3 regions of the Lysinibacillus sp. G01H genome follow, and region 2 is predicted to be linked to each of the others. Evidence: riboswitches for the same ligand, from Rfam matches in the RefSeq annotation. Region 2 holds a riboswitch; each other region holds the start of a gene.
What was found. A riboswitch is a leader RNA that binds a small molecule or an ion and turns the genes downstream of it on or off. The one in region 2 is predicted to bind S-adenosylmethionine.

Region 1: linked by a shared signal. The riboswitch ahead of PSR12_RS08120 (YezD family protein) and the one ahead of PSR12_RS01865 (O-acetylhomoserine aminocarboxypropyltransferase/cysteine synthase family protein) in region 2 are both predicted to bind S-adenosylmethionine.
Region 3: linked by a shared signal. The riboswitch ahead of PSR12_RS22375 (cyclase family protein) and the one ahead of PSR12_RS01865 (O-acetylhomoserine aminocarboxypropyltransferase/cysteine synthase family protein) in region 2 are both predicted to bind S-adenosylmethionine.

What each region holds. Positions count from the first base shown of each region.
Region 1 is NZ_CP118397.1:1,673,481-1,677,680, reverse strand. Features, by position in the region: gene PSR12_RS08135 (amphi-Trp domain-containing protein) at 1-79, shown strand, start outside; gene PSR12_RS08130 (VOC family protein) at 478-1,263, opposite strand; gene PSR12_RS08125 (flavin reductase family protein) at 1,413-1,898, shown strand; gene PSR12_RS08120 (YezD family protein) at 1,988-2,143, opposite strand; SAM riboswitch class I at 2,214-2,309, opposite strand; gene PSR12_RS08115 (DUF418 domain-containing protein) at 2,480-3,574, opposite strand; gene PSR12_RS08110 (TetR/AcrR family transcriptional regulator) at 3,558-4,160, opposite strand.
Region 2 is NZ_CP118397.1:377,021-381,220, forward strand. Features, by position in the region: gene PSR12_RS01855 (SLC13 family permease) at 1-1,073, opposite strand, end outside; gene PSR12_RS01860 (glycerol-3-phosphate acyltransferase) at 1,269-1,901, opposite strand; SAM riboswitch class I at 2,057-2,170, shown strand; gene PSR12_RS01865 (O-acetylhomoserine aminocarboxypropyltransferase/cysteine synthase family protein) at 2,287-3,588, shown strand; gene PSR12_RS01870 (hypothetical protein) at 3,920-4,200, shown strand, end outside.
Region 3 is NZ_CP118397.1:4,404,200-4,408,399, forward strand. Features, by position in the region: gene PSR12_RS22365 (helix-turn-helix domain-containing protein) at 166-1,737, shown strand; gene PSR12_RS22370 (YuzC family spore coat inner layer protein) at 1,852-2,256, shown strand; SAM riboswitch class I at 2,338-2,443, shown strand; gene PSR12_RS22375 (cyclase family protein) at 2,536-3,273, shown strand; gene PSR12_RS22380 (DedA family protein) at 3,304-3,900, opposite strand; gene PSR12_RS22385 (Cof-type HAD-IIB family hydrolase) at 3,962-4,200, opposite strand, start outside.

The sequences.
Region 1 (4,200 bases), 1.3 Mb from region 2:
GGGCGACAAGCATTCATTTGAAATTGAATTTGATTGGTATACAGGTACAGAAACGCCGAAAAAAATGACAATTGAATAATTATTGGCAACGAAAATCCACTTCTCTGATGAAGTGGATTTTTCCATTGTTGAATAAAGATCATGTCACTAGAAAAAGACCTTTTAGAAAAGTGATGGGTGACAGCACCTCTCGATAAAATGAGTAGTGAACACCTTTGCTAAAAAGTGAGTGGATTGTAGCGATAGCGGAGGAAGCGGCTCGCCCACAGGAAAGCAAGTAGCCTGCATTAGAAATTCTATGGATATTTTTGTTTTCAACACTATGTAAAGTGGCTGGGTCAAAAGTGTTTCAGCCAACAAAAATACCGAACTATCCACTGAAATGCTCACGAAGTGTTTTGGAATAGTTCGGTTTTTCTAGTTGTCATGTTTTGTTAATTTAGAGATTATTTAGCTTATGTTCCAGCCTTTTTCTCATTATCGATTTATCCAATAAAAAGCACCAGGACAAACTAATGTTTCCTTTGTTCGTTTAGGATCCTTTAATGTCACACCAAATGGTCCCTCTTTGACATGGCCAAGTGTCATTGCCATCGCACTCTCTTCCTCATAGAAATCTAAACGCATATTCGGTAGCTGTAGTGACATATACTGCTCATACTGCGTAGGCACTGGTAGCTGTAACACCTCTTGCCACAGTTTTACTGTTGCCTGCATGTCCTTGACGTAGAATTGGACGGATTCCATCGTGATAGCCTGTTTTACATCAATGGCACCACTTGCCTTTAATTGAACCAAACGCTCTTCATTTTCCTCCGCCCATTCAATTAAAAATGGAAAATCAATTGGCAGATCTGGCTTACCAAAATGCAGTAGCTTCCATTCTACCACCGTGCCATCTGGTCTTGTTCTGCTACATGCATCTGGTCCATATACTTCATAGCCCAATGCTCGCAAGCGTCGACCCTCTTCGTCAATATTTTTTGTGCGCAGAGCAATTCGAGAAAATCCCTGGCGCTCTTGATCACGTTTAAACGTATAATGTAGGGAATATGGGTATTGTGCCGCTTGCTCAAATAAATCACGATCATAGATAGCAATTTGTTCAATGTAGCTTAAGCCAAAGTAGCTTAACGTATTATAAGTCCCCCACATCGTGTGCTGCCCACCATTCACTGTATGGACATTTCGTTTATTGAAGAAAACCTTTATATTTTCTGGTGACTCCACTTGATGAACCAGATGATCAAAATATAAAGTCATGGCCATTCCCCTTTCTTTCCCCATTACCTTTACCTGTATGTTTGATTAGTTTAAAATTTACTCAAGAAAAGGAGTTACTAGTAGGATATGAAAAAAAGTTTCGTTTACCTACAAACTCCGTTCACTAATTTCATAAAGAGGTGATTTGAATGACAGATTTAGTAGCTGCTTTTAAATTGGCATTAGGTAATTATCCTACAGGCGTAACAGTTGTCACGACATGTCATGACACAAAACCGATTGGCTTAACCGTCAATTCCTTTGCATCTGTTTCAATCGACCCGCTCCTTATTTTGTGGTCACTCGATAAAAAATCTCAGCTCCATCCCTATTTCACGACTGCGCCAAATTTTGCGGTCAATATTTTAGCGAGTGATCAAGAGCATTTATGTACACTATTTGCTAGTAAAATCCCTGATCGCTTTGCACAAGCATCATGGTCAACTTCCTCTTTAGGACTACCGATTTTACATGATACCGCAGCTAATTTACAATGTAAAACATTTCAGCAAATCGATGCTGGCGACCATACCATTTTTATTGGGCAGGTCGTAGACATTACAAATGCTCAAAAAGAGCCTTTGCTGTATCATCGCCGTCATATCGGTCCCATACCAAAAAGCTTTTATAGCTAGCCTTTACACAAAAAAAGGCCACTTGTAAGCACAGGAAATCCTTCATGCTTATAGGTGGCCGTTTGACATAAGTTCTACTGAAATCATTGTTATTTTTTCTGCGGAAATCTCTGCTTTTCAAGCCTATTAATTTGCACAATCACACCATCTTGAATCGTAATATGCACTTCACCAAATTCAAGATTTTGAATCGCCTTCGCAATTGCCTCTAGTTTCTTATCATCTACTTTTACTGACTGAGCCATACGATACACCCCTTCTTTTTTATCCTTATTGTTCATAAAGAGGCCAACGCATCAAACTGATTGATAGCCCCTCCTATCTCTCAGACACCATCTGTTGGATTTGGCACCTGTTTTTCGGTTGCCGAGGCTTCATTGGGCCAAGTCCCTCCACCTCTCTTGATAAGAGTACTGCGTTTCTTGAAAATAATTCTATAATTCTGCTATAGGAATGTCAATACAAAATATTAGAAAACCTAGCTGAATACTATGCAATATGTCGTTTAGATTAAAAGACTCCCTTTACCTAAAGTATTTTATGCCTAGTCAGTGAGAAATAGATGGCAATCCATTAATTTATTACAAGCTCCATTTCCTCATCATGAATTCAAGTGGGCCTCGATGATGTTTAGCCCTCCACCATACAGAAACAACGACACATCCTAAAAAATAACAGCAGGCATACAGCATGGAAAAAGCAAGTGTTTGGTTCTCCAGCCTTTGGCAAACAATTAGTATTCCAATGCCTATAACAACATGGCCAACATAATGCGTTAAAGACATTTGTCCTGTTAATATGAAAGATTGAATTACTTTATTTTTACATGTCTCTACAAGATAGATGGAGCCCACGATGATGACAATAGCCGAAGCCGAATTAGATAGGACATACATCACATTCGGTGGAATCGGTCCTGTATCAAATAAATACAATGCACTCTCTACATCTAATAAATGAATGGTTGTCAGCTTAATGAATAACCTTGAACAAGCCTCAGTCATGATAACTAGCAATAAACCTGTCACCAGTAAGTTTTTTCTTAATGTATGATTTGTTAAATCTAATGTGCCCATTACCATACCTATCAGAAAGAAGCAAATCCAGGGGAATAGAGGGTGATAGCCATTAAACATCAAATTTCTTATAAATCCTGCTGGTGTCCAAAAATCAAGATACTCTAGTAACACATATGTTGGATGCCAACCAGCAAGGTAACTAAATTGAATTTGGAGCCATTGTGAAAGGATAAGGATGGCACCAATTATGAAGATCATCATTTTCTTGGATTGGGCAATCAACCAAGCAGCAACAAACATATACACGCCATAATAATGTAATATATCTCCCGTCCAGCCGATCGCATACAATATTATCCCTATCGTAAATAACAAAAGCGCCCTCTTCCACAAAGTAAGTCGATTCTGACGAAGAAGGATTGGGTCCTTACTCTCTCTAGCTTGACGAGTCATGAAGGCTGTCCCTATCCCTGCTAGCATGACAAATACGGCCGAAGCACGTCCCTCGAAAAGATGTTGGAAGGCAATTAACCATCTTGAACCATTCGTTGTAGAACCTGTTATGACGCCAAAATTGACAATGAACATGCCAAGCATGGCGAGAGCTCTTGCAAAATCAAGACCTTCAATGCGCCGATCATTATTTCCCTTTATCATTTTTGCCCCCTTGAATAACGCTATGTACTGCCTCCTTCCAAATAGCCCGATAGTTCAATTGGTTGCCTGTTAACATGAAATTACCGATATTATCATAGACCAGGGCTAGCATCTGGGCCTTCGCTTCTAGATGGGGAGTATCCTCTAGCACTCCTAGCTGTACGCCATATCGTAGGATAGCAACAAAGCTGGTTAAAAAGCTGGTTTCTAGCTCTACTAATTGTCTTTTATAGTTTTCATCGCGAGCTGCTAATAGTACATATTGATTAAATATTTTATTAAAATAAGGGTCCTTGTCCTGTGCCTCAATAGAATTATAGCCTAGCTTAAGTAATTCCTCCTTAAAATTAGCGGAAGAAAGCTCTTTATAATCCACAGCGACATCATGTTGAATTTCTTTATATAATTCATCAAATATGAAAGCAATTAATTGATCTTTTGATTGAAAATAATAGTAAATGGCTGGTTTTGAAATACCGACCTCTGTAGCAATCATTGCTAAGCTTGTTTTTTCAAACCCATTTTCCGCAAACATCCCATAAGCAATTTCTATAATCTTTTGAAAAGTTTGTTCTTTATTTCCCATTATTACCCTCCTTTTTTACCGACCGTTAAGTAAATATTAT
Region 2 (4,200 bases):
AGTAAAATGGTTCCTAACATAATGCCTACCGCAAAGACGATAATTGTTCCCCATGGAATATGAGGCTCAACTTCCTTCCACGAATACACACCGATTTTAGGCATTAATAGAATAGCGATAGCAATAATTGTGACTGTTGTCGTATCAAATGGATGTAGCTTTCCTTCAGTTGCCCAGAAAAATAGTAAAACTACGGATGTAATGATTAAACGAATTTCAGGAGCCTTTAATGGGCCAAGCTCTGCAAGCTGTTTTTTGATGACCTCTTTACCACCTTCGATATTGCTAGTCTCAGGTTTAATTAAAGCAATCATAATGAAAAATAAAAAGATAGACATAATAATTGAGAAGGGGGCGGCATAAAGTAGCCAAGCACCCCATGAAATATCCACATTAAATTGCTCTTGGATAAAGTTTAAAGCCACCATATTTTGAGCTGCTGCAGTCTTAATACCGATATTCCAAATGGAAACTGCTTGTACCGAAGTAATAACTAATAAGGCAGCAAGCCGACTATCACGTGGTAAACCAAAAGCTGCCACCATTCCAAGCAATATCGGTACTACTGCGCCAGCACGTGCTGTAGCAGAAGGTACAAAAAATGCGAGGACGATAGAGACTAAAATAGCGCCAAATACGATAGCTTTTGTTTTCGTTCCTACCAATGAAAGAATCCAAAGAGCAAGTCGTTTATGTAGATTAGTAATTTGCATTGCTGCCGCTAGAAAAAGAGCTGCTGCTACTAAAGCAACGGCAGAATTACTAAAGCCGCTTAAAGATAATTTTAATGCGCTAGCTGTTCCTAGCTCTGTAGTTGGATCCTCCATTGACGGAGCGAGTCCTAGTAAAACAGTTACTAGCGCAATGATCATGGCCGAGCTCACAGGATATGAAACGGCCTCTGTAACCCAAAGGATGACTGCAAAAGCTAAAATGGCTAAAGCTCGTTGCCCAGCTATAGGTAAATCACCATTATTAGGTAAAAAGGTAATAATGATTAGTAACGCGAATGCCAAGCCAATCCACAGTGGCTTTAAATTAAATTTTGTAGCTGCTTGCTTTGGGGAAGACATATTTTCTCATCCTTTCTACGATAAAAATGACGATCATTATCCATAACATCGGCCTGTATAATGTTTTATTAAGATAAGAATATGTCGATTTTATTGTAGAAAAAAATCTATGTGAAAATTGTGTTTTTTACAGCAATATGAGTAGATAAAGAGAAAATACATGGTCACAAATAATACAAAAATATCCAAAAAATATTATTTCTTTTTCTTAAAGGCAGAAGTTACTTTAGGCTCTGTGCCAATGACTAATCGTTTAATATTTTCAAGGTGCAGGATAATGGCTATGCCAAAAAGAAGAAGAGCTATAATGGTTGGGCCAATGCCAGGAATCCATAAATAAGTTGCTGTACAAAACACGAGATAAAATTCTAGAACACCAACAATTAAATAATTTGTTGCAAAGGATAAAATAACAAATAAAATAAGTGCAAATAAACCAATCTTCCAATCAACAGCAAGTAAAATACCAATGATGGAGGCAGTTCCTTTCCCCCCGTTGAAGCCCATGTAGAATGGGAAATTATGACCTAAAATAACCCCAGCAGCCATTATATAAGTAAGCAGCCAAATTTGTTCTTCTGTTAAATGAATGGCGTCAGCTAGATAAAAATGCGCACCTATAATAGCCACAACACCTTTGCCTATATCGATGAGGGCAACTAAAACGCCATATTTCCAACCAAGGGAAAGAGTAGCATTAGAGGCACCAGCATTACCGTGCCCAGCCTTTTTTAAATCAACCCCCGATAAAAATTGAGCCACTTTAGAGCCGTGAATACAGCCTATTAAATAGCCAATCATAAGAAAAATGATCACGGCCTTTACCATAAAAATACTCCTCTCAAAATTTTTTCTAAAATAGTGTATGCGTTCATATTACGTATAAGAGCAGACAGAAGTTTCGGAAAAAATAAAATTTACATGTTGACAGAAAAAAACTCTATGTTTATACTGTGTAACAACGATGGAAATTGAATCTCATACTCTTATCAAGAGCGGCGGAGGGATAGGCCCTATGATGCCCGGCAACCAGTAAGCAATGAGCTTACTAAGGTGCTAATTCCTACAGATTCTTACTTGGATCTGGCAGATAAGGGGAGGAAAACTTGCAACCGCAACCCTCTTCTTAGCTGAAGAGGGTTTTTGTTTTCTACAGAAAAATCCTCCTCATCTCCGGTACCATCGTAAAAAAATAACCATTTGGAGGTACACAATGACAAATTTTAAACCAGAAACATTGCTGTTGCATGGTGGTCAAGAGCCAGACCCAGTGACGGGTTCTCGCACAGTTCCAGTCTATCGCTCAACTGCTTTCGTATTTAAAGACACTGCTCATGCGCAACGTCTTTTTGCCTTAGAGGAAGCAGGGAACATTTACACAAGAATTACTAATCCAACAGTTGATGTGTTTGAAAAACGTGTGGCTTTATTGGAAGGTGGAACAGCAGCAGTAGCACTTTCATCTGGTGCAGCAGCTATCGCATTTTCCATTTTAAATCTAGCTGGAGCTGGTGATGAGATAGTAGCAGCTAGTTCTTTATATGGTGGTACGTATAATTTATTTGCTAACACATTACCAAACTACGGTATTAAAACAATTTTTGTAGATGAAACAAATCCAGAGAATTTCAATGCGGCGATTACTGATAAAACAAAAGCTGTCTTTGCAGAGGTTTATGGTAATCCAAGCTTAAAGGTTTTAGATATTGAAGCAGTAGCTAAAATTGCACATGATAATGGTCTACCATTAATTATTGACAGCACGTTTGCTTCTCCTTACGGTTCTACACCTATTGAATACGGTGCAGATGTTGTGGTTCATTCAGCAACTAAATGGATAGGAGGTCATGGTACAACTTTAGGGGGCGTTGTTGTAGACGCTGGTAAGTTTGATTGGACTAGCGGTCGATTCCCTGGTTTTACTGAACCAGATGCCTCTTACCATGGGTTACGTTATGGAATTGATACTGCTTCTGCTGCCTTTGCTACAAAGCTACGTGTACAATTATTACGTGATTTTGGTCCAACACTAAGTGCTGATGCTGCCTTTAATTTATTGCAAGGGTTAGAAACGCTTCATCTGCGTATCCCTAAACACAATGAAAATGCGTTGGCAGTGGCTAAGTATTTACAAAACCACCCATCTGTGGAGTATGTAAATTATAACGGCCTAGAAGATTTTCCGACACATGGGTTAGCAAAAAAATATTTAAGAAATGGCTTCGGTTCAGTGCTTACATTTGGCATCAAGGGTGGACGAGAAGCTGGGAGAAAGCTTATTGATAGCGTGAGATTATTTTCACATGTAGCAAATGTAGGTGATGCAAAGTCATTAATTATTCATCCAGCTTCCACTACACATCAGCAACTATCAGCAGAAGAATTAGTTCAAGCTGGTGTAACCGAGTCGCTCATTCGCTTATCCATCGGTTTAGAGGCAGTAGAGGATATTATTGCTGATTTAGATCAAGCCATTACACAGGCAACAACAACTGAACAAACAGTAGAAGCTTAAAGTTTAAAGCAAATGGTAGAATGTTGTGGCGTTTACGTATTTTCTCATTCGATTAGCCTCATTTGGTAATGCGTTAAACGTTGCTACATCAACCTATTATTGCACCCGTTAATTATCAGAACCTTATAAAAAAATACCAAGTAATTTTATATGTATTGTTGATTTTATTAAATCCATGGTATATACTAGGAAATAAGTTAACAGTACGAAAATTCTTTAGAAAAAAGGTTAATGTTTTCATAAGTGCTCCCCCACTTTTGAATATATAGAAGGGTAGTTGCCTAGCCAGTGACTACTCTTCCCAAAAACTGATGATAAAGGAGTGTTTAAAATGGGTAACATCTATAGTGCGCAAAACATTGTATCCTATCTAATATATGAGCTAAATGAAGGGCATGTATTTGTCAACAATAAATCCATTCAACACCTTCTTACATCAGTTGAAAGAAAATGGCAGGAAGTATTTGGTCATACAGCATTTCAAGAACGTGTTTTTACTGAAGAAGACTTTGCTGTTAAGGAAGTATTTGAGGCATATGAACAGTATGGTGTGAGCCATATCTCACTTCCTGCGACAGAGTTTTACTTGAAGTATGGTACATTTCAATTAGT
Region 3 (4,200 bases), 660 kb from region 2:
ACGCCCCCTGGAAAGGACGCTGGAGGAGCGGAAATCAACCCCTTGCCTTGCTAAATGGGCTTTTTCTACTAGTCATATGATCTTTTTCAACAACATGAAGAACGCTCTTAATGAGGGCTTTCTTTGTGTTGTTATGCCAATTCAACAAAAAGGGGTGAATTATCAATGGGTAACTTAACACATGTTTATACGTTACAAAATATCTCTTATGCAATTCAATCATCAAAAAAGTTATTGATTAGTAGTGATTTCTATACACTTTTCATCGTAATGAATGGTAGCGGAAAGCTAGAAATAGATCATGACACCATTCATTTTAGTGAAGAAAAGTGCATATTGATACCGCCAAATAACACGGTTAGTATCCACATTCAAAGTGAGCACCTTTGTTTTTATCAATTACAATTCAACATTGTCAATCTCAGTAATAGTCAGAATTCACATAGCCATTTTACAAGTATCAGCGAACGACATCTTCTCCCCTTTTCACAATGTCATAGACTGCTAGAAGTCATCTATCAGAACCGGTTAGCAGAGGATGAACACACGATTTTTGAACAGCATGTGCACTTTCAAGAACTGATGTTATTGCTCTTACATCAAACCATACCCAAGCAGATGCAAAAAAATGATCGCCAATCTGTTGAACAATCCATTAACCATTTACATAAACATTATGAAAAGGAGTGGACGGTTGAACAGCTAGCACAGCTCGCTGACGTACCAAGATGGAATTATACGCGTATTTTTAAAGATATTACGGGACAAATTCCTCTTCACTATTTAACTAACATTCGTATTGAAAAAGCTAAGCAACTATTAATGACAACAAATGATCGAGTATTTGAAATTAGCCAATCTGTCGGATTTAATAATGAGTATTATTTCAATCGTCGTTTTAAAGAACATGTCGGCATCTCTCCAGGACAATATCGAAGAAATCAAGGCAGCCATCTACGTGTATTTGCACCATTCTTAGAAGATTTCTTTGTTGCCCTTGGGATTACGCCAATTGCTCAATTCAGTCATTCAAAATGGGGAAAACAAGACTATTTAGGTCTACAGGAAGTGCCAGATATCGATGTACAAAATAGAGAAATAGATCGACTCCTTTACTATAAGCCAACTTTAATTATGCTAGATTCTGGTATAGAGCGTTGGGAATCCTTTCATCATTTAGATGAGGTAGCCCCCGTCTGCCACCTCTCACACCCCGGAGAGAATTGGCAATCTACTTTATTTAAAATTGCAGATCTAACAGGAAAAACCTCTTTGATGCAAGACGTAATCCTACAATATGAAGATAAAGTACAACAAGCAAAAGGAATTCTTAGCAAATCTGTTTATGGGCAAAGTGTGGCATTTCTCCGTATTTCAGCCATTGGCATTACTCTATACGCGGGCCCTGAATGTGGCTATACGGGCCCCATTTTATATCGTGACTTAGGTTTAATGCCACATTCACTAGTATGGAGTATTCCGCACAATCAACGTAAAGTTCAACTGACATTTGCTCAATTGTTGCAATTAGATGCTGATCATTTATTTATTACCTTTGATAAACAACATTCCATTTATGAAAATGAGGAACGTGCTATTTTAAAAACTCCTACTTGGAAAAACCTAGCTGCCGTTAAAAGCAACTGTATCTATGAAGTAGACTTTTTAACATGGATGAATTATGGCATTTTATCACATAGTAAAAAAATTGATGATGTCTTGAATGTACTTGGCTAAAAGGAAGCTTACTTTAGCTTCCTTTTTAAATGTTTAGGACAAACATTGCACTGCTAATAACACCGAAAGCCGTTTGGCTACATAAGATAAGTTATCAGTTATAGGATAGGAGGAATGACCTTGTATTACAATCCTTATCCGTATTTTGTGCATCCCTATCATTATCCAACATCGCCTATCGCTAATCATTTTGCCATTAGACCCTTTTCGCAACACCTAGCAATGCCGACCAATAATCCTTTTCCACCTGTCGATACACACAAATTAAAAGCTTCAGCATCACGGATGAAGGCGATGATGCAGCAAGCCCAATTACTTACGGATAAAATAGATAGCTCCCAACAATTCGCACATGATTTAATGAATGCTGCTCAACTTTCAAATAAAACAGAGGTTGAAAAATTAATCACATCAACAGGCATTACGGTGAAATTTGAAACAAACTATACACCAGACAGTTTTATAATACGTCTTATTGATAATGATTGTTGTGGCGTCACCTTAAATTTGAATTGGTGAAAATTCCTAGTGAACTTGTAAACTATAAAAAACTATGCTAAAGTGTTTGTATTGTTATTTCTGAAAATTCTTATATTACTTTTCTTATCAAGAGAGACGGAGGGATTGGCCCGATGAAGTCTCAGCAACCAGCTAACAGTATGGTGCTAATTCCAATTGGCAAAATGATCAGCCTTGAAGATGAGAAGAAGAACTACCGTTGTTTCAAGCAGGAGTCCTCTTCTATTAGGGGACTCCTTTTTTATTTACCACTATTTTTTACAGAAAGCAGGGAAATCGATGTCTAATGAACTTTTGCAAGCATTGGAATTATTAAAATCGAAACAGTGGGTTGACTTAACACATACTTTCGGCCCTAATTCACCACATTTTTTTATGTTTGAGGACGCTAAATTTGAAACATTATTTTCTCATAAGGATGGTTTCTTCGCTCAACAATTCACGTTCCCTGGTCAATATGGCACACATATCGACCCACCCATTCATTTTGTGCGAGATACTCGCTACTTAGAAGAATTAGAACTAAAAGAGCTTGTTCTCCCCCTTGTTGTTATTGATAAATCACAAGAGGCTGCGAGCAACCATGATTTTACATTAAGTGTAGAAGATATTCTTAATTTTGAGGACAAGCATGGAGAAATTGAAGCAGGAACATTTGTTGCATTACGTACAGATTGGAGTAAGCGCTGGCCAGATAAAGAGGCTTTCAGTAATAAGGATGCAGATGGACATAACCATATCCCTGGCTGGGGTTTAGAAGCTTTACAGTTTTTACTAACAAAACGTAAGGTAAGCGCAATTGGTCATGAAACATTCGATACGGACTCTGCTGCTGATTTTCGTAAAAATGGCAAGCTAGAGGGCGAATATTTTGTGCTTGACCAAGACACCTATCAAATTGAGCTAATGACTAATTTAGACAAGCTACCTGCGAAAGGTGCTATCATCTTCAATATCGTACCTAAGCCAGAAAAAGCATCTGGCTTCCCTGTGCGCTCATTTGCTATTTTGCCATAACATAAAAGTCGGTATAGCGTATACCGACTTTTATGTTTGTCCATTTCTTTTTTTGAATAAAAAGTAAGCAATGAGCATCCCTACAATAAATAAAAGGATAAGATAGATACTATAATGAGTTAAATAGTATCCAACAAATCGCCATTTCTCTCCAAGCATCTTTCCTAATGATATAAATGTGAACGTCCAGATAAATGCCCCTATATAGGCAAAAAGCGCAAACTTTCTATAAGGATAATTATTAATAGCCGCAATATATGCTGTCAAATGGCGTACCCCTGGAATAAAATAGCCAATTAATAATAGGGTAGGTCCTATTTTTGTAAACATCTTTTTCGTAAAGTCAATTTTTTGCTCTGTAATATGAATTCTAGGGCCATATTTCTGCAATAACGGTAAGCCAAAACGATAACCAATATAGTAGCTTAAGGTAATGCCTCCAACCGCACCAATCATTGCACTGACCAAAGCAGGAATGTGTTCAAGACTTTCTCGGTAAACACTATAGCCTACATAAGTTAGAAACACCTCATCAGGAAGTGGCACCCCAACAATACCTCCAATTAGAATCACGATAATCCCAAAGTATCCGTAATGTTCAATTAGAGACTGCACGTGATGTGCCATAAATCATCCCACCTAAAATTTATTAAAATCTACCTGCTATATATAGTGTAACCTCAGCGCTCTAAATGACTTGAAGCTGACGTAAAGCAAAATTGATACCGCCATCCGTAGATTTCTTTGTAACAAAATTGGCAGCTCTTTTTAGAGCTTTACTACCATTTCCCATAGCAATTCCTACTCCTACATACTCCAACATATCAATATCATTATCCCCATCCCCAAAGGCAATCGCATTCTTAGGGTCAATATTAAAATGATCAAGCACCGCTTTAATAGCTATAGACTTCGAAACATCCTGCT